4 regions of the Roseateles flavus genome follow, and region 3 is predicted to be linked to each of the others. Evidence: predicted binding sites of a transcription regulator. Region 3 holds the regulator's gene; each other region holds the start of a gene.
What was found. The regulator FNR, encoded in region 3, switches genes on or off when oxygen is low (the NO sensors DNR and NnrR bind a similar motif). The targets are predictions, from matches to a motif close to TTGATNNNNATCAA.
Positions count from the first base shown of each region.

Region 1: a site for FNR is predicted at 2,393-2,406, ahead of ABDJ40_RS16265 (type IV pili methyl-accepting chemotaxis transducer N-terminal domain-containing protein). Genes of this name have one in related genera too.
Region 2: a site for FNR is predicted at 2,176-2,189, ahead of ABDJ40_RS19855 (oleate hydratase). Genes of this name have one in related genera too.
Region 4: a site for FNR is predicted at 2,559-2,572, ahead of ABDJ40_RS13060 (DUF2249 domain-containing protein). Genes of this name have one in related genera too.

Region 1 covers NZ_JBDPZC010000007.1:259,668-264,544, reverse strand. The annotation lists gene ABDJ40_RS16270 (response regulator) at 1-384, opposite strand, end outside; gene ABDJ40_RS16265 (type IV pili methyl-accepting chemotaxis transducer N-terminal domain-containing protein) at 393-2,357, opposite strand; gene ABDJ40_RS16260 (hypothetical protein) at 2,469-2,666, opposite strand; gene gtfA (sucrose phosphorylase) at 2,760-4,241, opposite strand; gene ABDJ40_RS16250 (MFS transporter) at 4,320-4,877, opposite strand, start outside.
Region 2 covers NZ_JBDPZC010000011.1:19,622-24,498, forward strand. The annotation lists gene ABDJ40_RS19840 (DMT family transporter) at 1-976, opposite strand, end outside; gene ABDJ40_RS19845 (LysR family transcriptional regulator) at 1,054-1,914, shown strand; gene ABDJ40_RS19850 (oxidoreductase-like domain-containing protein) at 1,948-2,130, shown strand; gene ABDJ40_RS19855 (oleate hydratase) at 2,251-3,810, shown strand; gene ABDJ40_RS19860 (alpha/beta fold hydrolase) at 3,813-4,631, opposite strand; gene pcp (pyroglutamyl-peptidase I) at 4,773-4,877, opposite strand, start outside.
Region 3 covers NZ_JBDPZC010000009.1:5,130-10,006, reverse strand. The annotation lists gene ccoG (cytochrome c oxidase accessory protein CcoG) at 1-1,140, shown strand, start outside; gene ABDJ40_RS17920 (hypothetical protein) at 1,150-1,416, shown strand; gene ABDJ40_RS17915 (hypothetical protein) at 1,448-1,735, shown strand; gene fnr (fumarate/nitrate reduction transcriptional regulator Fnr) at 1,872-2,609, opposite strand; gene hemN (oxygen-independent coproporphyrinogen III oxidase) at 2,788-4,197, shown strand; gene ABDJ40_RS17900 (urease accessory protein UreH domain-containing protein) at 4,214-4,877, shown strand, end outside.
Region 4 covers NZ_JBDPZC010000005.1:335,187-340,063, forward strand. The annotation lists gene ABDJ40_RS13045 (U32 family peptidase) at 1-371, shown strand, start outside; gene ubiT (ubiquinone anaerobic biosynthesis accessory factor UbiT) at 382-858, shown strand; gene ipdC (indolepyruvate/phenylpyruvate decarboxylase) at 890-2,518, shown strand; gene ABDJ40_RS13060 (DUF2249 domain-containing protein) at 2,646-2,918, shown strand; gene ABDJ40_RS13065 (NnrS family protein) at 2,957-4,153, shown strand; gene ABDJ40_RS13070 (RrF2 family transcriptional regulator) at 4,178-4,636, shown strand; gene ccoG (cytochrome c oxidase accessory protein CcoG) at 4,645-4,877, shown strand, end outside.

The DNA of each region.
Region 1 (4,877 bases), on a different contig from region 3:
CTTGGACATCATCTCCGGGCTCACCACCGACTCGCCCTCATACGCGCGGCGCAGCGCATTGGCAAGGTCAGCGCCATCCATGGTCTTGAGCAAGTAGCCGGCCGCCCCGCCCCGCAGCGCGGCAGTGAGGTCCTGTTCATCCTCGCTGACGGTGAGCATCAGCACCTGAGCCTGCGGCGCCGCCTCGCGGAGGTCCGGCAGCAGGTCCACGCCCAGCACGCCGGGCATGTGGTTGTCGAGCAGAATGAGGTCGGGCTTCAGCTCCCCGGCACGCCGCAGGGCCTCGACACCGTCGGCCGCCTCGCCCACGATCTCCAGGCCCTCCTCCTGCGCCAGCAGGGCGATCAGCCCGCGGCGGAACAGCTTGTGGTCATCGACCACCATCACACGGATCACGCACGTCCTCCTGCCAGCCGCGCTTCGGTGGCCATCCAGTCATTGTGCACGGAGGGCTCGCCGAGGCCGGCGGCCTCCGCCCTGCCCTCCCCGGCCTCGGGTGCCTGGAGCTCCAGCGCGACCACCGTGCCGCCGCCCTCGCGCGGCCGCACGCTCAGGCTTGCGCCGATGCGCTGGGCGCGTTCGCGCATGATGCGCAGGCCCACGTGGGTCTCGTCGAAGCGGCCGTTCTCGGTGTCGAAGCCGCGGCCGTCATCGCTGACCTCAAAGCGCCAGGCCGGCTCCTGGATCACGCGGACCTCCACATGCTGGGCCCCCGCATGCTTGCGCACATTGGACAGCGCCTCCTGCACCACGTGCAGGACCTGGATCTGCTCATCCGGCGGCAGGGGCACGCCGTTGCCATGCACCATCAGCTGCGCCTGGATGCCGCTCTGCAGCTCGAACTTGGACAGCGTGGTGCGCAGGGCATGCTGGATGTCCTCGTGCCCCGGCCGGGTGCGGAAGTGCAGCAGCAGCTCGCGCACATCGGCGTAGCTCTCGCGCACGCCGGCGTCGATCTCCGCCAGCGCGGCGTCCACATCGGCGGGGCGCTGCTTCTGCAGGCCGCTGCGCAGCAGCTGGACCTGGATCTTGAGGAAGGCCAGGGACTGGGCGATGGAATCGTGCAGCTCCTGTGCCAGCAGGTTGCGCTCCTCGCTGACGGCCATCTCGCGGTCCCGGGCGGCCAGGCGCAGGTTCTCCAGCAGGGTCCCGAAATGTCCGACCAGGGCGTCCAGCAGCTGAGACTCGCTCTCGCCGGGCCGCTTCTCGCCATAGAAGAAGAGCTCCACCTCGCCCAGGGTGCGCTGGCCGCTGCGCATGGGCAGGGCGATCACGGTCTGGTAGCCCGCCTGCTCGCAGAAGCCCAGGGCCGCGCGGCCCAGCTGGCGGATGGGGATGACGCGCGCGCCGGTCTGCGTCTGCAGGTGCTCGCCGCAGGCGCAATCGCCCAGGTGCACGCAGCGCTCGGCCTCGCTCATGCGCTGTGGGAGGCGGGTCTGGCCCAGCAGGAGCAGGCGGTCGCCGTCCTCGTTGGCCAGGCGCACGGCGGCGGCATCGGCGCCGGCCACGCGCGCGATCTTCACCGCGAAGTCATTGGCCAGCTGCGCGCGGTCGTCGCTGCCGTGGCTGGCCATCAGGGCCACGTCGTACAGCGCGGCCAGGCGCTCGTTCTGCTGCGCCAGGCTGGCGGTCTTCTCGGCGACCTTGGCCTCCAGGCACTGGTAGGAGCGCTGCAGCGCATCGGCCATGGTGTTGAAGCCCTGGGCCAGGGAGGCAAACTCCTCCACCGAATTGCGCTCGTCGATGCGCGGCGAGAAGTCCCGCGCGGCCATGGTGGCCAGGCCGTCCCGCAGGCGCTGCAGGGGCCGCACGATCCACACCAGCGTGCCCGAGACGAAGACCACCGAGGCCCCCACCACCAGCACCACCAGGCCGAAGCACATGCCGCCCAGCAGGGCCGTGCGCGTGGAGATGGTGCGCTCGATGGCGCTCACGAAGCCGTCCACCGTGCCCACGAACTGCTCCGCCTGCAGGTGCAGCAGACCGCCGCTGCCCGGTTTGAGCAGCTGGGCGCGCAGCGGCACCCAGGCCGCGGCGACCTCGCCAAAGCGGTCGATACAGGCCTTGTTGTCCGGGATGAAGAGCGGGCGGCTGGGATCACCCTGGCGCAGGTTGGCGATCATGTCGTCGAAGGTCTCGACGCCGCGATTGACCTCGGACACCTCGCCGCGCTCATGCGCCAGCGCGAGCCGGTAGGTCATCATGCGCATGCGACCGGCCTCGTTGATGGCGCCCGCCCCGCCCTCCAGCTGCCAGGAGACCCACAGCGTGAAGCCGATGGCCGCCAGCGCCACCATCAGGAAGGTGGTCTGGATGAGGGCGAGCTTGCCCGCCAGGCTTCGAAGCAAGGTGCGCATGCCGCGCACGATAGAAGCGCGGCCTCCCGGCCGGCTTGATCAATGTCAATGGGAGGTCAGGCGCCCGCCTCGAAACGGCCGGCCCTGCCCTCTTCTGAGCGATCCGGGCGCTTACTGGGACGCGGCCGAGGCCGGTGCGCTGGCGGCGGCCGGCGCCGAGGCGGCCAGGACGGCGGACGCCGCGGGCTCGGCATGACCGGCGCCGACGTCGTGCTTCTCGCCGCTCATGTCGATGTCACCACCGCTCTTCATCAGGATGAACAGGGCCAGCGCAGCAAAGAGAACGAAGCCGACGACGAGTTTCCACATGGTTGATCCACCCGGTTTGTAAACGATGGGGGGATTCTGGCGACCTTCCCTGACAGCTGGCTGAGCGGCCCGGCGCGGCCGTTCATCCGGCGTTCATCCCAGCTGGAGTTCCTGGGCGGGGGCGTGGTCCTGCTCGAACCTCAGGGTGTGCACCAGGCTGGCGAAGTCCAGCTCCAGCAGCGCCGAGGCGCCGGGCGCCTGCCAGCGCAGGCGCAGGCCCGTGCCCCCCAGCGCCTCGGCCTCGAACCGGCCGTTGAAGGCCGGATGGCTGTTGCGCAGGCGGATCAGCGCCAGCAGCTGCCGCACCACCGGCCGCTGGCACTGGGCCTCGATCTCCTCGGGCGCGTAGTGGTGGCGGTTGATGTCCCGGCCCACGCCGCTGCGCTCCAGCAGCGCCATGTCGTTCAGGCCGGCCAGCAGGCCCACGTAGTAGACCTGGGGCACGCCGGGCAGGAAGAACTGCAGGGCGCGGGCGAGCAGGTAGCGGCGCTCGTCGCGGCCCATGGCGTCGAAGAAGCTGCAATTGACCTGGTAGAGGTCCAGATTGGACGCCGCCGCGCCCGTGGCCTGACGGCTCTGCCCGCCGCTGGCCGCGTGGATGCGCTCCACCAGCGCATCCAGCTCCTCGGGCGGGACCAGGCCGGGCGAGCCCTGGCGGTCCGCGGCATCGGCGCCGATGTCGATGATGCCGATGCCGTCGTGCGTGTCCAGCACCGTCAGCGCATTGGTCGGCCGCATGCCGATCCAGCGCATCAGCGGCCCGGCCGTGCCGAAGGCAAAGGCGTGCAGCACCAGGGGCGGCAGCGCGAAGTCGTAGACCCAGTCCACCTGCCGCGCGATCTCGATCTGGCGCTGGTAGTAGGCATGGATCTCCACCAGCACCTCCAGCCCCAGGGCCCGGGCGCGGGCGCTGAATTCGGCGATGAAGGCGAAGGTCTCCGGCATCATGAAGCAGGACTCGCCGGCCTTCTTGATGGCATAGCCCGCCGCATCCAGGCGGATCATTCGCACGCCGCTGGCGGCCAGGCGCTGCAGGATGCCGTCCAGGTAGGCCCGGCCCTGCGGGTGCTGCACGTCGATGTCCAGCTGCTGGGGCGTGAACGTGCTCCAGAGGATGCGCTTCTCGCCGTTGCGCAGCGTGGCCGTGGTCAGCGGCAGGCCGGGGCGAGGCCGGTAGACCTTCAGCAGCTGCTTTTCCGTGACGCCGTCCGGGAAGACCGCATCCAGGGTGAGGAACAGCCCGGCATGGGGCGAGGACTCGCCCTTCTCGGCGTAGTCCAGGAACTGCGGCGAATCGGCGGAGATGTGGTTGACGATGACGTCCGCCATCACGTCCAGCTCGGCGGACAGGGCGCGCACGTCCTCCCAGTCGCCCAGGCGCGGGTCCACGCGGGTGTGGTCGATGGGGTCGAAGCCCGCATCCGCACCGTCGATGGGATGGAAGAAGGGCAGCAGGTGCACGCCGCCGAACAGGCCTGCCAGCGGGCCCTGGCCGGCCAGCAGCTGGCGCAGCTGCGGCAGGCCGCCGCCGCCCAGGCGGTCGACGTAGGTGATCAGTTGGACTTGGTTCTTCATGGGGACTGCTTTCCCTGCGGACGGGCCGCATGAGACTGGAAATGTTTCGTTCAGGATCGACGCCGGGGCGGCGAAGGGTCAGGTCTTGCCAGGCCGGGTCGGGGGCCGCACCGAACGCACCCTCAGCACCGCCAGCGCCGCGCCCAGCAGCAGCACGCCGGCCAGGCGGATCACGTTCTCGGGCCGCCCCTGCAGCCAGGGGCCGTAGATCAGGGGCAGCGTCAGCATCTGGATCAGCATGGGGATCACGATGAACATGTTGAAGATGCCCATGTAGACCCCGGCCCGCTCCGGCGGGATGCTGCCGGCCAGCAGCACATAGGGATTGCCCATGATGCTGGCCCAGGCCAGGCCCAGGCCCAGCATCGGGATGAAGAGCAAGGCCTTGCTGTGCAGCTCTGGCAGGGCCAGCAGGCCGATGCCGGCGAGGCTCAGGCACACGGCATGCACCCGCTGGGCGCCGAAGCGGCGCGTGAAGGGCAGCATGGCGAAGGCGGCGAGGAAGGCCACGAAGTTGTAGAAGCCGCCGATCTGCCCATTGACCAGGCCCGCGTCGCGGAAGCCCTGGGCGCTGGCATCGCTGGTGCCGAACAGGGTCTGGGCCAGGGCCGGCACGATGTAGATCCAGTAGCACAT
Region 2 (4,877 bases), on a different contig from region 3:
CCCGCCGCTTTGGCCTGGCCTGCCGCCAGGCCCGCTGCAGCGGCCCCTGCGCGCTGACCAGGCCGATGCCCGCCAGCACCAGCACGCTGCTGGCGAGGAAGGAGGCCTCCAGCGTCTCGTCCAGCAGCGCCGCGCCCAGCAGCACGCCGAACAGCGGTGTCAGGAAGGAGAACATGCCCAGCTGTGAGGCCAGGTAGCGGCGCAGCAGCCAGCACCAGGTCAGGAAGCTGGCAAAGGACACCACCAGGCTCTGGAAGCCCAGGTGGGCCAGCACCCGCGGCGTGCAGGCGAACTGCGCCTGGCCGCTCAGCAGGGCCGCGGGCAGCAGGAGCAGGGCCGCGCCCATCAGCTGGTACATCAGCGTTTCCGTGGCCGGCGCCTCGACGAGGCGGGTGCTGCGCAGCGTCACGGTCGTCGCGCCCCAGGCCAGGGCGGCCAGCAGGGCCAGGGCATCGCCTGCCAGGGCCTGGCCGCCGGCGTGTCCCGGCGCCCCGGCACGCGGACCCAGGAAGGCGCAGGCGATGCCCGCGAAGGCCAGCAGGGCGCCGGCCCATTGCCAGGCGCCCATGCGCTCCGCCGGCCAGCGCAGGTGCAGGCCCAGGGCCGCGAAGATGGGGGCGGTGTAGAGGAACACGATCACATGGGCCGCCTGTGTGCGCTGCAGGGCCTCGGACACCAGCAGGAACTCCAGCCCGAACAGCAGCCCCGCCAGCGCGCCGGCACGCCAGCGCTCGCGGGCCAGGCGCTCGCCGCGGTGGCGCATCAGCAGGCCCAGCAGCGCCAGGGCGATGCAGGAGCGCAGCGCGATCATCAGCATGGGGCTCAGCTCCCCGGCCACCGCCTTCAGCGAGACCTGCTGCAGGCTCCACAGCAGGCACAGTATCAGCATGGTGGCGGTGGCGCGCAGGTCCAGCGCGCCGGGGGTGGCGGCATGGGGCCGGGGTCCGGCGGGCAGGGCAGGGGTCAGCAGGCTCATGATGGCCTCACTGTGGGTGCGGCTGTGATTGTTGAAAAGCGCATAATTCGTGAACCATCCATGCGCTTATCGAAAGCATGCGCGACCTCCAGATCGATTGGCTCAAGTGCTTCGTGGCCACCGTGGACGCCGGCTCCCTGAGCAGCGCCGCGCCGGAGATCCACCGCTCGCAGTCCGCCGTCAGCATGCAGATCAAGAAGCTGGAGGCGGCCCTGGGTCACCCGGTCTTGCTGCGTGGGCCGCGCCAGCTGCAGCTCACGCACGAGGGTCAGGTCTTGCTGGGCTACGCCCGCCGCATGCTGGACCTGCACGCGGAGGCGCAGGCAGCCCTGCACGAGGAAGCCCTGACCGGCCTCGTGCGCCTGGGTGTGCCGGACGACTACGCCAGCAAATACCTCACGCCCGTGCTCAAGCGCTTCGCGCCGCGCCACGGCGGGGTCGAGATCCAGCTGGACTGCGAGCAGTCCACCTCGCTGATCCCCCGGGTCGGCCGGGGCGAGCTGGACCTGGCACTGGTCTCGCGCGACAACGCCCGGCGCGGCACCCTGCTGTTCCACGAGCCCATGGTGTGGGTGGGCTCCACGCAGTTCGATGTCTGGACCCGCAGCCCCCTGCCCATTGCGGTCTACGAGCCCGCCAGCCCCGGCCGTCGCAGCGCCCTGAATGCGCTGGCGCTGCAGGGGCGCCCCTACCGGATCGTCTACAACAGCTCCAGCCTGGCCGGCCAGATCGCCGCGGTGGAGAGTGGCCTGGCCGTGGCGGTGCTGACCCAGTGCAGCGCGCCGCCGCACCTGCAGGTGCTGGGCGAGCAGCACGGCCTGGGCCCGCTGGCGCCTATGGAGGTGGCCGTCTACCGCAGCCGTGCCTCGCAGGGCAACAAGGCCGTGGACAGCCTGCACCGCATGCTGGTGCAGACGCTGCGCCAGGCGGGGCGCTGAGCCCCGCTGGGCGCTGCGCGAGAATTCGCCGCCATGAACCCGCCTGACCCTGCTTCCGTCGACGAAGACCCCAAGCCCCAGCCCCCCGAGCCGCCCGCGCTGGAGGACTGCTGCGGCAATGGCTGCGACCCCTGCATCTTCGACGCCCATGACCTCGCCATGGATGCCTACCGCCAGGCCCTGCGCGCCTGGCAGGCCCGCCATCCGCAGGCCTGACGCGTCATGTGAACATTAGAGAGGGCTCTCACTCCGCCCCTCGAAATGATCTGAGTCAAGGGGCCGCGAACCCTCCTGCGAAGAATGGGCCGCATCCATTTCTTCACAGGGAGCATTCCAATGAAAGCCCATTTCCTCGGCAGCGGCATCGGTTCACTGGCCGGCGCCGCCTTCATGATCCGCGACGCCGGTGTGCCCGGCACGGACATCACGATCTACGAAAGCCAGCCCCAGAGCGGCGGCAGCCTGGACGCCGCCTGGCGCCCCGAGCAGGGCTACAGCCTGCGCGGCGGCCGCATGCTCACCACGGACCACTACGAGTGCCTGTGGGACCTGATGAAGTCCATCCCCTCGCTGGACCAGCCCGAGCTCTCGGTCTTCGAGGAGACCGTGCGCTTCAACGAGCAGAACCCCGCGCACTCCAAGGCCCGGCTGGTGGACCGCCGCCGCCACAAGCTGGACGTCAGCCACATGGGCTTCAGCAACGCCGACCGCCTGGAGCTGCTGCGCCTCACCGAGGCCAGCGAGGAGGCCCTGGGCACCAGCAAGATCAGCGACTGGCTCTCGCCCGCCTTCTTCGACACCAACTTCTGGTGGATGTGGCAGACCACCTTCGCCTTCCAGCCCTGGCACAGCGCGGTGGAGTTCAAGCGCTATCTGCACCGCTTCATGAACGAGTTCCCGCGCATCGAGACCCTGGGCGGCGTCAAGCGCACGGTCTACAACCAGTACGACTCCCTCGTGCGGCCGCTGGAGACCTGGCTGCGGCAGCGCGGCGTGAACTTCGTGCACGGCACCACCGCGACGGACGTGGCCCTGGACGAGGCGGACGGTCAGACCGTGGCCCGCGCCCTCACCCTGCGCGACGCCCAGGGCGAGCGCACCGTCAGCATCGCACCCGAGGACCTGGTCTTCGTGCAGAACGCCTCCATGACCGATGCCTCCAGCGTGGGCAGCATGAGCGCGCCCGCGCCGCGCCTCACCAAGGCGGACAGCCAGGGCTGGGCCCTGTGGGAAAAGCTCGCCGAGGGCCGGCCGCAGTTCGGCAATCCCTCGGCCTTCAACAGCCGCCTGGCGGAGTCCTACTGGCTGTCCTTCACCGTCACCTGCGCGCAGCCGGCCTTCTTCGATCACATGGAGGCCTTCACCGGCAACCGCGCCGGTACCGGCGGCCTCGTGACCTTCAAGGACTCGGCCTGGCAGATGTCCGTGGTGCTCTACCACCAGCCGCATTTCCGCGGCCAGCCGGAGGGCCTGCAGGTGTTCTGGGGCTATGCGCTGCAGCCGGACCGCATCGGCGACTTCGTGGCCAAGCCCATGAGCGAATGCAGCGGGGCGGAGATCCTGCAGGAGTTGCGCGGCCACCTGAACCTCGACCTCGAGGTGCTGGAGCGCGCCGTGTGCATCCCCTGCCGCATGCCCTACATCACCAGCATGTTCATGCCTCGCGCCCACGCCGACCGGCCGCTGCCGGTGCCGCCGGGCTCGCGCAATGTGGCCTTCGTGAGCCAGTTCGTGGAGATCGCGGACGACGTGGTCTTCACCGTCGAGTACTCGGTGCGCGCGGCGCAGATGGCCGTCTACCAGCTGCTGGGCGTGCAGCGCCCCGTGCCGCCGATCACGCGGCATGACCGTTCGCTGAAGGTGCTGATGGACTCGCTGGTGAAGTCCCTGCGCTGAGCTCAGGCCCGCAGCGCCGCCGCTTCGCGAGGCTCCAGCGAGGCGCGCAGCGCCTGCTCGATCAGCTGCGGATGGGTGATGTGCGGGCAGTGGCCCGAGTTCTCCAGCAACTGCAGTGTCGAGCCCCGCAGCTGCCGGTGGAGGTACTCGCCGACGTCCACCGGCACGAAGGTATCGTGCGTGCTCTGCAGCACCAGGCAGGGGTGGCGCACCTCTGCCAGGCGCGCCCGGCAGTCCACGTAGAAGGTCAGCCGGGCGAAGCGGGTGGCGATCAGCGGATCCAGGGCATGGAGGCCGCGGCCGAAGGCCTCGATGTGGTGCGCTGGGTTGTCCGGCCCGATGGCCACGGGGGCCAGGAAGGCGGCGGTGGCCGGGTAGTCGGCGTCCATGCGTGCGAGCAGCTCGGCGATCTGTCGGCGCTGGAAGCCCCCGCGGTAGCCGGGCTCGTCGATGAAGTGCGGCGAGGTGTTGAGCAGCACCAGCCGCGCAAAGCGCCGCGGTGCACGCAGGCTGGCCAGCAGGCCGATGACGCCGCCGATGGAATGGCCCACATAGACCACGTCGCCGAGGTCCTGGTCCTCCAGGATGTCCAGCAGGTCCTGGGCATAGCCATCCAGGGAGCTGTGGCGCTGGTCGCAATGAGCCAGGCGGTCCGAGCGGCCGAAGCCGACGTGGTCGAAGAGCAGCACGCGGTGCGTGGAGGCCATGGCCTCGGCCACGCGGCTCCAGGCGGCCTGGTCTGAGCCAAAGCCATGGCCGAAGACCAGGGTGGGCCCGCCCTGGCCCAGCAGCCTCAGGTGATTGCGAGAAGGATCGACCATGCCGTGCTCCCTGGACGCACAGGCCCTGCCGTGGCGAGGGGCCGCTGGCGTCGTGCTGTTTTCGGCAAGCTTAGGAGTAGACCCCGATCAGGAGCAAGACCCGTCAATCAGGGGCGCAGGGCCGATGGCCGGCGGGCGGAATCAACAGAGGGTGCCCTCGCTCACCTGCAGGTCCTGGGTCGTCGCCAGGGCGGTACGCAGGGCCAGACGCAGGCCGGCGCCCATGGTGTCCAGCGCCATGGAGGC
Region 3 (4,877 bases):
TTTCTCTTCACCGCAGTCGCCGGTCGACTGTGGTGTGGCTATGCCTGCCCGCAGACGGTCTACACCGAGATCTTCATGTGGATCGAGCGCAAGTTCGAAGGTGACCGCGCCGCCCGCATGAAGCTGGACGCCGCGCCCTGGTCCCTGAACAAGCTCGGCCGCAAGGGCGGCAAGCAACTGGCCTGGATTGCGCTCGCGGTCTGGACCGGCTTCACCTTCGTTGGCTACTTCACGCCCGTCAAGGTCCTCGGGGCCGAGGTGGCGGCCCTGGGACTCGGGCCGTGGGAGCTGTTCTGGGTGCTCTTCTATGGCTTTGCCACCTACCTGTTCGCCGGTCACATGCGCGAGCAGGTCTGCAAGTACATGTGTCCGTACGCGCGATTCCAGAGCGCGATGTTCGACAAGGACACGCTGATCATCAGCTACGACGCCGAGCGCGGCGAGCCGCGTGGCTCGCGCGGGCGCAAGATCGACATCAAGGCCGCGGGTCTCGGGTCCTGCATCGACTGCAATCTGTGCGTGCACGTCTGCCCCACAGGCATCGACATCCGCAACGGCCTGCAGTACGAGTGCATCGGCTGCGCGGCCTGCATCGACGTCTGCAACGGCGTGATGGACAAGATGGGCTACCCGCGCGGCCTCGTCCGCTACGACACGCAGAACGGCCTCAGCGAGCACCTCAGCCGCGCGCAGCTGATCCGCCGCATGTTCCGCCCCCGCGTGCTGATCTATTCGAGCATTCTGGTGCTGATCTGCGTGGCCCTGTTCTGGCACATGCTGACCCGCACGCCCTTCAAGGTCGATGTGGTGCGGGACCGCGCCTCGCTGGCCCGCCTGGTGGACGATGGCTACATCGAGAACGTCTACCGCCTGCAGGTCATGAATGCGACCGAGGAGACGCAGGCCTACACCGTCACCGCCGAAGGCCTGCAGGGCCTGGCCCTGGTGCAGCCCCTGCACATGAGCGTGGGGCCGGCCGAGGCGCGCTGGGTGTCCGTCGCGCTGCGCCTGCCACCGCAGACGGCACAATCGGCGGGCGGTGGCGCCCATGAGATCCATTTCCGCATCGTTCGCGATGCCAGGGCCAGCGAGGTGCCAAGCCAGCTGGTCGAGAAATCCACCTTTGTGGTTCCCCGCTAGGAGCGAAACATGGCTGACATTCAATCTCCTTCGACCGCACCGCGCGCCTGGTGGCGTGAGCGCATGATGTGGCTGGTGGTGGGCGGGCCCGCCACCGTGGTGCTGGCCAGCTTCGTGACCCTGGGCGTGGCCCTCAAGCATCCCGATCCGGTGATCGAGACCCAGCAGCGTCTCTCCGCCGACAGCGCCGCGGACGGCCCCCAGTCCGCCGCACTGGCGCCCGCCATCGCGGCCCGCAACCATGCCGCCACCGGCGGCCCTGCGAGCGGCAAGTAAGTCCTCGCAGTCCATCGTGGAGGAGACCGGGATGGGACTGATTGGTGAAAAGCCGGGCCCGGCGCGATGGGCCATGCACATCCTCTGGCCGGCCTTTGTGATGGCCGGCGTGACCGAGGCACTGGTGTTCGCGCTGGTCGATCCCATGGACCTCAGCTGGTTCGGTCTGTCGCCGGTGCAACTGAGCCGCGAAGCCATCTACACCTTGAGCTTCCTGGCCTTCTGGCTGCTGATCAGCCTGGCCTCGGCCGTGACCATGCTGCTGGCGACCCTGCCCGCCGAGTCGGCACCTGGCCAGCCGCGGCGCTGGCCGCACTGAGGGTCAGGTCTTGCCTTTGCGCAGGCGCTGACCGTCCGCCGTCCGGCGCCTCTGGCCGCACTGCAAGCAAAAAGCCCGCTACGCAGCGGGCTTTGCCATCATCGAGCAGGCACGGGGCCGCTCAGGTGAAGTGCGCTCAGGTGCAGTGCGCGGTGTTCACCAGCTTCTGCAGGCCGTCCTGGTTCAGGATGCGGATCTGGCGTTGCTTGACCTCCAGCAGACCTTCGTCCTGGAACTTCGAGAAGGTGCGGCTCACCGTTTCCAGCTTGAGACCCAGATAGCTGCCGATCTCTTCGCGCGTCATGCGCAGCACCAGGGCCGAGGCGGAGAAGCCGCGGGCCTGCAGGCGCTGGGTGAGGTTCAGCAGGAAGGCGGCCAGGCGTTCCTCGGCGCGCATGGAGCCCAGCAGCAGCATCACGCCGTGATCGCGCACGATCTCGCGGCTCATGATCTTGTGGAACTGGTGCTGCAGGTCGGTGAACTCGCGGGAGAGTTCCTCGAGCTGGCTGTAGGGAATCACGCAGACCTGGCTGTCTTCCAGGGCGACGGCGTCGCAGGAATGGCGATCATTGCTGATGCCGTCCAGGCCCAGCAGCTCACCGGCCATCTGGAAACCGGTGACCTGGTCACGGCCGTCCTCCGAAGACACGCAGGTCTTGAAGAAGCCCGTGCGGACCGCGTACAGCGACTGGAAGGCATCGCCGGTGCGGAACAGGGTGTCCCCGCGGGAGACGTTGCGGCGCGTGGCCACGAGGCTGTCCAGCTGGTTCAGGTCCGACTCTGACAACCCGACGGGCAGGCACAGCTCGCGCAGATTGCAGCTGGAGCAGGCGACCTTGAAGGGCTCGATCTTGATCGGGGTCTGGGTATTCATAGGGCTCATTATGGGCTGGGACTGCCGGGGCGGCGAGGAGATGTCAATGGCCGTTTCTGCTGCAGGGCAAAGGACGGCCCTGACGCTCCTCAAGGCTGTAGCCATTGTTTACCCGCGCCAGTTGATCAAACTTGACACAGGTCAATCAGTGCTTGTGCAGGCTTGGCACAGTGGCGGCATGGAAACCATCAATACTGCCGCCCTGCCGGGCATCACCGAGGATGTGTTGCGCCGCTTCGATGTGTCCGGTCCGCGCTACACGTCCTACCCGACGGCCGACCGATTCGTCGAGGCCTTCACTGTCGAGCAGTACAAGCAGGCCCTGAACCAGCGGGCCGACGGCGGTGTGGTGGGCGGAGGCGCGCCCCTTTCCCTGTATATCCACATCCCCTTCTGCGAGTCGGTCTGCTACTACTGCGCCTGCAACAAGGTCATCACCAAGCACCATGAGCGCGCGGCGGAGTACCTGGCAGTGCTGGTCCAGGAAATGGACCTGACGGTGGCCGAGCTGCGCCGGCCGCAGTCCATTTCCCAGCTGCATTTCGGCGGCGGCTCCCCGACCTTCCTCAACGACGACGAGCTGACCGGGCTGATGGACGCCATCAAGCAGCGCTTCAAGCTTGCGCCGGGCGCCGAGGTGTCCATCGAGGTCGATCCGCGCACCGTCACCGAAGCCCGCCTGAAGCACCTGCGCCAGCTGGGCTTCAACCGCCTGAGCTTCGGCGTCCAGGACTTCGACCCGGAAGTGCAGAAGGCCGTTCATCGCGTGCAGAGCTACGAGATGGTCGAGAGCCTGATGCAGCAGGCCCGCGCCCTGGGCTTCGAGTCCACCAACGTGGACCTGATCTATGGGCTGCCGCAGCAGACGCCGGAGAGCTTCCAGCGCACCATCCAGCAGGTCGCGACGCTGCGTCCGGACCGCATCGCGCTGTACGGCTACGCTCACCTGCCCACGCGCTTCAAGCCGCAGCGCCGCATCGACGCCAGCCAGCTGCCGGTGGCCGCGTCCAAGCTGACCATGTTGTCTACCGCCCTGAGCGGTTTCGTGGGCCATGGCTATGCCTACATCGGCATGGACCACTTCGCGCTGCCCAATGATTCGCTGGCCGTGGCCAAGCGCCAGGGCCGCCTGCACCGCAATTTCCAGGGCTACAGCACGCAGCCGGACTGCGACCTGATCGGCCTGGGCGTCTCGGCCATCGGCCGCGTGGGCGCCACTTACAGCCAGAATGCCAAGACCCTGCCCGAGTACTACGACGCCATCCGCCAGGGCCAGCTGCCCATCCAGCGCGGTCTGGCCCTGAGCCGCGACGATCTGGTCCGCCGGGCCATGATCATGGCGCTGATGTGCCAGGGGCGGGTGGAGTTCGAGTCCATCGAGCTGGCCCACCTGATCAAGGTGCGCGAGTACTTCCGTGCCGAGCTGGAGCAGCTGCTGTCCATGCAGGAGACCGGCCTGGTCGTGGTGGAGCCCGAGGCCATCCAGGTGACACCGCTGGGCTGGTACTTCGTGCGTGCAGTGGCCATGGTCTTCGACCGCTACCTGCAGGCCGACCGCACCCGCGCGCAGTTCTCGCGCATCATCTGAGGCTACAGTCCTCCCCATGGAAGCAGCCCTCGTCGGTTCAGCCCTGCTGATGGGCTTGGCCGGCACCCCGCACTGTGCCGTGATGTGCGGCGCGCCCTGTGCCGCACTGAGCCAGGGATCGCCGCGCACGGCCGCGCATCTCGGCTTCCAGCTGGGTCGCCTGCTCAGCTATGGTGCGGCCGGTGCGGTGGCGGCGTCCAGTGTGTCGCTGATGGCGCGCTGGGGGCAGACGGTGGCCCTGCTGCGGCCCCTTTGGCTGCTGCTGCACCTGGGCGCCCTGGCGCTCGGGATCTACCTGCTGTGGAAGGCTCGGCAACCGGCCTGGCTGTCGGCCCTGGGCCGCGAAGGCAGCCGCGACGCTGCCATCCCGCTTGCGGCGCTGGCGGCAGGAGGTCCTTCTTTGAGCGCGCCGCAGCGTCCGCGCTGGCGTGCCGTGCTGGCGGGACTGGGCTGGGTGGCCTGGCCCTGCGGCCTGCTGCAATCGGCCCTGCTGCTGGCCGCCCTGGCCAATGGCGCGCTCGGCGGTGCCGCAGTGATGGGCGCCTTCGCCGTCAGCTCAGGCTTGGGCCTGGCCCTGGGGCCGGCCATCCTGTGGAAGCTGCTGGGCCTGGGGCAGGTGGAGGAGGGGCGCGGCATGCGCTGGGCCACGCGCCTGGGCGGCCTGGGCCTGGTACTCAGCG
Region 4 (4,877 bases), on a different contig from region 3:
GTTTCACTGCGCGCCACCATCGCCTGAGCAAGGACCAGTGCGAGTTCCGCTGCCGTGACGACGCCGACGGCCTGCTGCTGCGCACCAGCGAGGGCCAGCCCTTCCTCGCGCTAAACGGCATCTCGACGCAGTCTGCCGGCCTGCAGTGCCTGCTCCAGGAACACGAGGCCGTGCGCGCCGCGGGCGTGAAGGCCCTGCGGCTCTCACCCTGCAGCGGCGGCTTCTCTCGCGTGCTGGCGCTCTTCGACGCCGTCTATCGCCAGGGCGCCGATGCCGACGAGGCCCTGGCCCAACTGCAATCCCTGGACCTGCCCGGCAGCCTGGTCCATGGCTTCGCCCACCAGCAGCCGGGCATGCAGGCCCTGGCCTGAAAGGACTCCCATGCAAGCCTCCCCGCGCGACGCCACTGCACGCCCCCCGGCCCCGGCCGGCCTGCACCAGATGCTGCTGGACCACGTCCGCGGCGTGGTGCGGCGCCTACCCGTGGAGCCGCCCTCCTTCGTCGCCGCTCGCCTGCTGGACCAGGTCCTGCTGCCGCGCCTGGATGCCAGCCAGCGCCAAGGCCTGTCTCACAAGGTGATGGAGCTGGAGCTGCTGGAACCCGGCATCCGCCTGCGCCTGCAGCTGGGCGATGCCGGATTCATGCTGGCCCCGCGCGAGGCGCCGGTGCTGCTGCGCATCCGCGCCCGCACGCCGGCCCTGTGGCGGCTGCTGCGCGGCGAGGAGGACGCCGACCGCCTCTTCTTCGACCGCGCACTCGTCATGGAAGGCGACACCGAGTTCGGCCTGATGCTCAAGAACACCCTCGATGCCATCGGCCCCCTGCTGCCCGCCACCGCCTTCGGGCGCCCTCTCTGACGCCTCGAACCGCCGCCTGCCGGAGCCCGCCATGAATCTCACCCAAGCCCTGCTGCAGGCTCTCCAGGCGCGCGGCGCCACCGAGGTCTTCGGCATCCCAGGCGACTTCGCCCTGCCCCTGTTCCTGGAGATGCAGAAGGCCGCGGTGCTGCCGCTGCATCCGCTCTCGCACGAGCCCGCGCTGGCCTTCGCGGCGGATGCGGCTTCGCGCGCCCGGGGCGGCCTGGGCGTGGCCGCGGTGACCTACGGCGCCGGCGCGCTCAACCTCGTCAACGGCGTGGCCAGTGCCTATGCGGAACGGGTGCCGCTGGTGATTCTGTCCGGCGCCCCGGCCGCGCACGAGGCGGCCAGCGGGCTGATGCTGCATCACCAGGTCAAGTCCCTGGACAGCCAGTGGCGCATCTTCCAGGAGATCACCGTCGATCAGGCCCGCCTGGATGACCCGCGCACCGCGCCGGCCCTGATCGCCCGCGTGCTGGATTCGGCCCTGCGCGAGGCCGGGCCGGTCTACCTCGAGATCCCGCGCGACATGCCCGCCCGCCCCTGCGAGCCCGTGCCCGCGCGACAGACGCGCCCCGTGGACGCCGAGCGCCTGGCCGCCTGCGCCGACGAGCTGCTGGCCCGCCTGCGCCAGGCCCGTCATCCGCTGATGCTGGTGGGCGTGGAGATCCGCCGCTACGGCATCGAGGAGCAGGTGGCCGAGCTGGCCCGGCGCCTGGACATCCCCGTGGCCACCACGCTGATGGGTCGCGGCCTGCTGCACGATGCCGGCGTGCCCCTGCTGGGCACCTACCTGGGCCTGGCCGGCGACGCGGCGCTGACCGAGCAGATCGAGAGCTCGGACGGCCTGCTGCTGCTGGGCGCCATCCTCAGCGACACCAACTTCGCCGCCGCCCGCCGGCCCATCAACTTCCGCCACGGCATCCGCGTGTGGCAGGGCCAGGTGGAGATGGGCCACCACAGCTACCACGACGTGCCCATCAAGGACCTGGTCGAGGCCCTGCTGCTGCGCCTGCTGACCCGGCCCCTGCGCCCGGCCGCGCCGCCCCAGCCCTGGCCCGCCCCCCTGCTGCCCAGCGCGGACGCACCGCTGAGCCCGGGCGCCATCATCAGCGTGCTCAACGAGTTCCAGCAGCGCCACGGCGCCATGCCCGTGGCCAGCGATGTGGGCGACTGCCTCTTCAGTGCCCTGGACCTGGCCCCGGGCGACCTGCTCGCGCCGGGCTACTACGCCAGCATGGGCTACGGCGTGCCCGCCGGCCTGGGCCTGCAGGTGGCCACCGGTCGCCGGCCGTTGATCCTCGTCGGTGACGGCGCCTTCCAGATGACGGGCTGGGAGCTGGGCAACGCCCGGGCCCTGGGCGTGGATCCCATCGTCGTGGTCTTCAACAACAGCAGCTGGGAGATGCTGCGCACCTTCCAGCCGGAGGGTCAGTACCACGGCCGCGGCGACTGGGACTTCGCCGCCATGGCCGCCGGCATGGGCGGCGCCGGCCACCGCGCCGCCACCGTGGGCGAGCTGCGCATGGCGCTGGACCAGGCGCTCCAGGAGCGCGGCCGCTTCCAGCTGATCGACGCCCGGCTGCCGGCCGGCTCGCTGTCGCCCACGCTGAGCCGCTTCGTGCAGGCGGTCAAGCGCCTGTCCATGCCCGAAGACTGAGCACCAGGGCCAGCGGCGCCGCCCAGGCGGCCGGCACCACTTGATCCAGGTCAAAAGAAATATCCTGAATATTGCTTTACATCATCCCGATCGGCACAATTCCTACATCTAACATGAAGGTTTAAAGATGAACACCACCGCCATGCCCCACATCCATGTGCCCAGCCTGCCACCGCAGGAGCGCCACCCGGCCATCTTCGGCACCTTCGAAGCCCTGCCCGTCGGTGGGTGGCTGGAGCTCAGCAACGACCACAACCCAGAGCCCCTGCACCGCCAGTTCCAGGTGATGTGGCCCGGCCAGTTCGAGTGGGAAGCGCTGGAATCCGGCCCCGAGCAGTGGCGCGTGCGCATCTCCCGCAAGCCCGCCGGCAAGAGCTGCTGTGGCTGCTGCGGAGGCTGAGTCCTCGCCCTGACGGCTTCGAAAGAAAGACTGACACCATGAGCACCGTCCTGTTGCGCCTTGAGGAACCGCCGGCCCGGCGGGATGGCTTCGCCCTGTGGGCCCTGGGCTTCCGGCCCTTCTACCTGCTGGCCGCGTTGCAGGCTCTGCTGATGGTGCCCCTGTGGGCGCTTCAGTTCAGTGGCTGGCTGCCGCACGCGCTGCTCAAGGGCCCGGCCTGGCACGCGCACGAGATGGTGTTCGGCTATGCGCTGGCGGTGGTGATCGGCTTCCTGTTCACGGCCGGGCGCAACTGGTCCGGCCAGGCCACGCCGACCGGGCGCCCGCTGCAGGCCCTCGCGGCCCTGTGGGTGCTGGCCCGGCTGGCGGTGCTGAGCCCCTGGGCCTGGCTGTCGCTGCTGCTCAATGTGGCCGTGCCCTGGGCCGCGGCCTGGGGCCTGTGGCAGGCCCTGCACAAGGGGAACAACCGCCGCAACTATTTCTTCGTCGGCCTGCTGGTCCTGATGGGCCTGGGCAGCGCGCTGCTGCACCTGGGCAGCATGGGCCTGCTGAACCTGCCGCTGCTGAGCGCCGCCGGCCTGCCGCTGGGGCTGGACATCGTGCTCTTCATGATCGCGGTGATGGCCGGGCGCGTGGTGCCCATGTTCTCCAACAACGGCGTGCCGGGCATGCAGGCGCGGCGCGAGCCCTGGGTGGAGCAGGCCTCGCTGGGCAGCGTGATCGCCCTCCTCGTGCTGGACGCCCTGGGCGTGGGCGGCGGCCTGAGCTTTGCCGTGCTGAGCTTCGCGCTGCTGGCCCACAGCTGGCGCCTGCTGCTGTGGCAGCCCTGGAAGACCTGGCGCAATCCGCTGGTGTGGGTGCTGCACGCCGCCTATCTGTGGCTGCCGGTGCATCTGCTGCTGCGCATCGCCGCCCTGCTGTGGCAGCTGCCCAGCGGCCCGGCCACCCATGCGCTGACGGTGGGCGTGATCGGCATGATCACCCTGGGCATGATCACCCGCACGGCCCTGGGGCACACCGGGCGCCGCCTGCAGGCCGGTCCGGTGGAGACCCTCGCCTACCTCTGCATGTTCGCCGCAGCCCTGGTCCGCGTGGCCCTGCCGCTGCTGCGGCCGCAGTGGCTGATGGAAGCGGGCCTGGCCTCGTCCCTGCTGTGGAGCGTCTCGTTCGCGCTCTATCTGTGGCGCTATGCACCGTTCCTGGTGCGCACCCGCGCAGATGGCCAGCCCGGTTGAGCCTGGCAGGGAGACAATGCCCCCATGCGCCTCACCACCATGACCGACTACGCGCTGCGACTGCTGATCTACCTCGGCAGCCATCCGGAGCGCCTGTGCACCACCGCCGAGATCGCACAAGCCTATGAGATCTCGGAGGCCCACCTGACCAAGATCACCCACCAGCTGGGGCTGGGCGGCTGGATCACCACCGTACGCGGCAAGGGCGGTGGCATGCGCCTGGCGCATGAGCCCTCGGCGATCAACCTCGGCGCCCTGGTGCGCGCCGTGGAGCCCGACTTCATGCTGGTGGAATGCCTGGGCGATGGCAGCGACTGCCGCCTGACCCAGCGCTGCCGCCTCACCCGCATCTTCAAGGAAGCGCTCGCGGCCTTCCTGGGCGAGCTGGACCAGCACACGCTGGCCGAGCTGCTCCCGCCGCCGGGCCGCAAGCTGCCCCTGCGCCCGCCTCCCGACTTCCCCATCCGCGCCCTCAAGGCCTGACCCCGCGCATGTCCTCCGCCGAGCCCCCCGCCGCCGACCCGGCGGCCCGCCGCGTCATTCCCATCCAGGCCGCTGCCGCAGCGGCCGGCAGCTCGCTCTACGTGGCCGAGCAGAAGATCTACCCGCGCTCCGTCAGCGGCCGCTTCGCCAACTGGCGCTGGGCCCTGGTGGCGCTGACCCAGCTCTTCTTCTACGGCATGCCCTGGGTGCAATGGGAAGGCCGACAGGCCCTGCTCTTCGA